2 regions of the Janthinobacterium sp. GW823-FHT01H08 genome follow, and region 2 is predicted to be linked to the other one. Evidence: predicted binding sites of a transcription regulator. Region 2 holds the regulator's gene; the other holds the start of a gene.
The links. The regulator sigma-54, encoded in region 2, starts transcription at its own class of promoters, with help from an activator protein. The targets are predictions, from matches to a motif close to TGGCANGNAANCTGCTTT.

Region 1 (2,200 bases), 2.6 Mb from region 2:
GCAGCATGGCACGGGATATTGTTATGCGAAGAGCCATCTGCTGGCCGCGCTGCTGCGCGCCAACGGCATCCCCGCTGGCCTGTGCTACCAGCGCCTGGCTGTGGGGGAAGCGGGCCCGCCGTTTTGCCTGCATGGCTTGAACGCCGTGTATCTGCAGGATTTTGGCTGGTATCGCATCGATGCGCGCGGCAACAAGCCTGGCGTCTCGGCCGCCTTCGCGCCGCCGCAGGAGCAACTGGCCTTTCCCGTGCTGGCGCCGGAAGAGCGCGATCTGCCGGAAATCTGGCCGGCACCGCTGCCGCAGGTGATCGCATCGCTGACCGGCCATGCGACCGTGCAGGATGTGGCGGCGCACTTGCCCGATATCGAATTGTTGCCGCTGCAAAAATAATCTCAAGAAAGAAATCATGAAAAAAGTGTATCTTGGTCTGTTCGGCCTGTTGCTGCTGGCCGGTTGCGGCGGCAAGGGCGAGAGCGGCGGGCAATCGAGCGCCGCGCGTCTCGACGGCAAGGAAAAAGGCAGCGAGTTTCTTGCCTATGAACACAATGTCAGCGTCGATACGAGCGAGGCGCAAGTGCGGCCCCTGTATGAAAAAGTCGTCGCCGCCTGCAAGGCCGATACGGAAAACGGCTGTTTGCTGCTCGATTCCAGCCTCGACAGCGGCCGCTACGTGCATGCGCGCATCAGCATGCGGGCCAAGCCGGCCGGCATCAAAAAGCTCGTCGCGCTGGTCGCGGCCGAAGGCGACGTCACCAGCCAGGGCACCAAGGTGGAAGACCTGGGCCGTCCTGTGCTCGACAGCAAGAAGCGCCTGGAGATGCTGAAACAGTACCAGGCGCAGTTGCAAGACCTGGAAAAGCGCTCTGGCGCGAACGTCGACGCCCTGATCAAGGTCACCAAGGAGCTGGCCACCGTGCAAGTGGAGCTGGAGCAGGCGACGGCGGCCAATGCGCTATTAATGCAGCGCATCGACACGGACTTGCTGAACGTAATGATCAGCGCTGAAGGCAAGCAATCGTTCTGGCGCCCCGTCAAGCGTGCGCTGGGCAATTTCACGGACAACCTGTCGGAAGGCGTGGCCAACGCCATCACGGCCATGGCTTACATCCTGCCGTGGCTGATCGCTTTCGTGCTGCTGTTCCCGCTGGGCCGCAAGGGCTGGCGCCGCTTGAGAGGCTTGCCGCGCAAGGATTAAAGCCTCCGGCGCACCGTTTTACGGCAATTTGAAACCTGGCTGCACAGTCCTTGTGCAGCCAGGTTTTTTTTCGTGCGGCGAGCGCCGCGTGCACCATGGCGGACAGCTGTAGGCGCTGGCACGCATTCTGCTTTAACAACATGGCAGGCCCAGCTCGACCCCACGAACCCATCACAGGAGTCCCCATGTCACGACGCATCATCCTGAAAGCGGCCGCCGCCGGCGCATTCGCCCTGGCCACGTCCACTTATATGCAGGCAGCCCTGGCCGCCGATACGATCAAGGTCGGCATCTTGCACTCCCTGTCGGGCACCATGGCCATTTCAGAAACGTCGCTCAAGGATGTGGCCCTGATGACGATCGCCGAGATCAATGCCAAAGGCGGCGTGCTGGGCAAGAAGCTGGAAGCCGTCGTCGTTGACCCCGCGTCGAACTGGCCTTTGTTCGCGGAAAAAGCGAGACAATTGGTGGCGCAGGATAAGGTGGCCGTGGTGTTCGGCTGCTGGACGTCCGTGTCGCGCAAGTCGGTTTTGCCCGTGTTCAAGGAACTCAACAGCCTGCTGTTTTACCCGGTGCAATACGAGGGCGAGGAGCTGGAAAAGAATGTGTTTTATACGGGCGCCGCGCCCAACCAGCAGGCGATCCCCGCCGTCGAATACCTGATGAGCAAGGATGGGGGCGGGGCCAAGCGCTTCGTGCTGCTGGGCACGGATTATGTATACCCGCGCACCACCAACAAGATCCTGCGCGCCTTCCTGAAAAGCAAGGGAGTCAAGGATAGCGATATCAGCGAGGTCTACACGCCGTTCGGCCACGCCGACTATCAAACCATCGTCGCCAATATCAAGAAGTTTTCCACGGGCGGCAAGACTGCCGTCATTTCCACCATCAATGGCGATTCCAACGTGCCTTTCTACAAGGAGCTGGGCAATGCGGGCTTGAAAGCGACGGACGTGCCCGTCGTCGCGTTTTCCGTGGGCGAGGAAGAGCTGCGCGGCATCGAT
Region 2 (2,200 bases):
GCGGGCCGCTTAGGCGGGGGCGAATTCTTCTTCCGAACTGTCTGGCAGATGCTTGATCGCCTCTTTACCGTGCCCTTGCACTTTGGTTTTGTATTTCATCACTTGCCTATCGAGCTTGTCGATCAGGGTATCGATCGCGGCATACAGGTCGTGCGCCAGGCTTTCCACATAGACAGTTTTGCCACTCAGACGCAGGTTGACTTCGGCCTTTTGACGTTTTTCTTTCTCTTTGAGGTTATCCACGGTCAGAATCACGGCGATATCGATAACTTGATCGAAATGACGTTTCACGCGCTCCAGCTTCGTTTGTACGTATTCACGGATGGCTGGTGTCACTTCGAGATGATGTCCGCTGATGGTGAGATTCATACACACTCCTAAAGATGATCGGGTTCGTGCGGTCCATCGTATCCGGCCCGCAGAGGAACCGAAAAAAACTTACAAACACTTACGCAGGCTCACTGGCGGAATTTTTAACGCTTCCCGGTATTTGGCAACAGTACGTCGCGCAATCACCATGCCTTGTTCCCCCAGCATGTCCGCAATCTTACTGTCGGATAAAGGATTTTTAGGGTCTTCTGCTCCTGTCAGTTGCACGATCAATGCCCGTATCGCCGTCGATGACGCTTCGCCCCCCGCTTCGGTGGCGACGTGGCTACCAAAGAAATATTTCAACTCGAACATGCCGTGCGGGGTCAGCATGTACTTTTGAGTTGTTACCCGCGAGATAGTACTCTCGTGTAAACCCAGTGTATCAGCTATTTCACGGAGCACAAGGGGGCGCATGGCAACGGCCCCATGCGAGAAAAAGTTCTTTTGTCTTTCTACTATCGCCTGCGCCACGCGCAGAATCGTGTCGAAGCGCTGGCGCATATTCTTGATCAGCCACTTGGCTTCCTGCAACTGTGCACCCATGGCGCCCTCGCCCTTGCCCTGCTTGAGCAAGTTGGCGTACATGGCGTTGACGCGCAGGCGCGGCATGACGTCGTTGTTCAGGGTCACTTGCCAGCCATTGCGCGCGCGCTTGACGACGACGTCGGGCACCACGTAATCGGACACGTCCGCAGCGAACACGGCGCCCGGATGCGGGTTGCACTGGCGAATTACCGTCTGCGCTTCACGCAAGTCTTCATCGTCGCAATCGAGGGCTTTTTTCAGCTTGTTGAAATCGCGCTGGGCAAACCAGGCCAGGTGCTTTTCCACGATGACGAGGGCCATGCGCCGCGTCACCATGGCAATGTGCGGCAAGCGCTTGATTTGCAGCGCCAGGCATTCGGACGCATTGCGCGCGCCCACGCCGGGCGGATCGAAACTTTGCAGCAGCGACAAGGCCGTGCGCATCTCGTCGGCATCGATTTCCAGCTCTTCCGGCAGACGCGCCAGGATGTCGTCGAGCGACTCTTCCAGGTAGCCATTGTCGTCGAGCGCGTCGATGATCAGCTCGACCAGCGCGCGGTCGCGCAATTCGAGCACCGTCACGCGCATCTGCTCCATCAGGTGTTCGCGCAGGGTGCAGTGATGGGCCTCCAGTTGCGGGCGGGAATCTTCGTCGTCGGGCGCCTTGCCCCGGCTCGCTTCGCTCCAGTCGCTGTCGCCGCCATCCGCGGCGGCCGGGCCCTCGCCCGCCTCGCCGTCAAAGGTTTCCGCTTCGGCCGGCGCCGCGGGCGCCTCCTGGCCTGGCGGCTGGGGCGGCGCTTCGGCCGGCGCGGCCGTGGAGCTCAAGGCCCCGTCGGACAGCAGGCGCAGCGAACGGTCGAGCGGATCGTCGAGGCGCTCGAGCAAGGGATTGTCCGTCAACAGTTGCTCGAGTTCCTGGTGCAATTCCAGAGTAGACAATTGCAACAGGCGTATCGATTGCTGCAACTGCGGCGTCAGTGCCAAATGCTGCGAAGTGCGCAGCTGCAATGATTGTTTCATTGGCTTACATGCGGAAGTGTTCGCCCAGATAGACCCGGCGTACCGACTCGTTCGCGATGATGTCGTCGGGGCGCCCCGACGCCAGTACCGAGCCCTGGTTGATGATGTAGGCACGGTCGCAAATACCCAGCGTCTCGCGCACATTATGATCGGTGATCAGCACGCCGATATTGCGCTCCTTCAAGAAGCGCACGATGCGCTGGATCTCGATCACGGCGATCGGATCGACGCCGGCGAACGGTTCGTCGAGCAGCACGAAACGGGGATCGGTGGCCAGGGCGCG

Region 1: urtA (urea ABC transporter substrate-binding protein) is a predicted target of sigma-54. The motif match lies at 1,313-1,330, and genes of this name have one in related genera.

Annotation. Positions count from the first base shown of each region.
Region 1 covers NZ_CM179504.1:4,301,108-4,303,307, reverse strand. The annotation lists gene AC3RCG_RS19235 (transglutaminase-like domain-containing protein) at 1-391, shown strand, start outside; gene AC3RCG_RS19230 (DUF4349 domain-containing protein) at 408-1,196, shown strand; gene urtA (urea ABC transporter substrate-binding protein) at 1,382-2,200, shown strand, end outside.
Region 2 covers NZ_CM179504.1:816,315-818,514, reverse strand. The annotation lists gene hpf (ribosome hibernation-promoting factor, HPF/YfiA family) at 10-369, opposite strand; gene AC3RCG_RS03630 (RNA polymerase factor sigma-54) at 439-1,917, opposite strand; gene lptB (LPS export ABC transporter ATP-binding protein) at 1,922-2,200, opposite strand, start outside.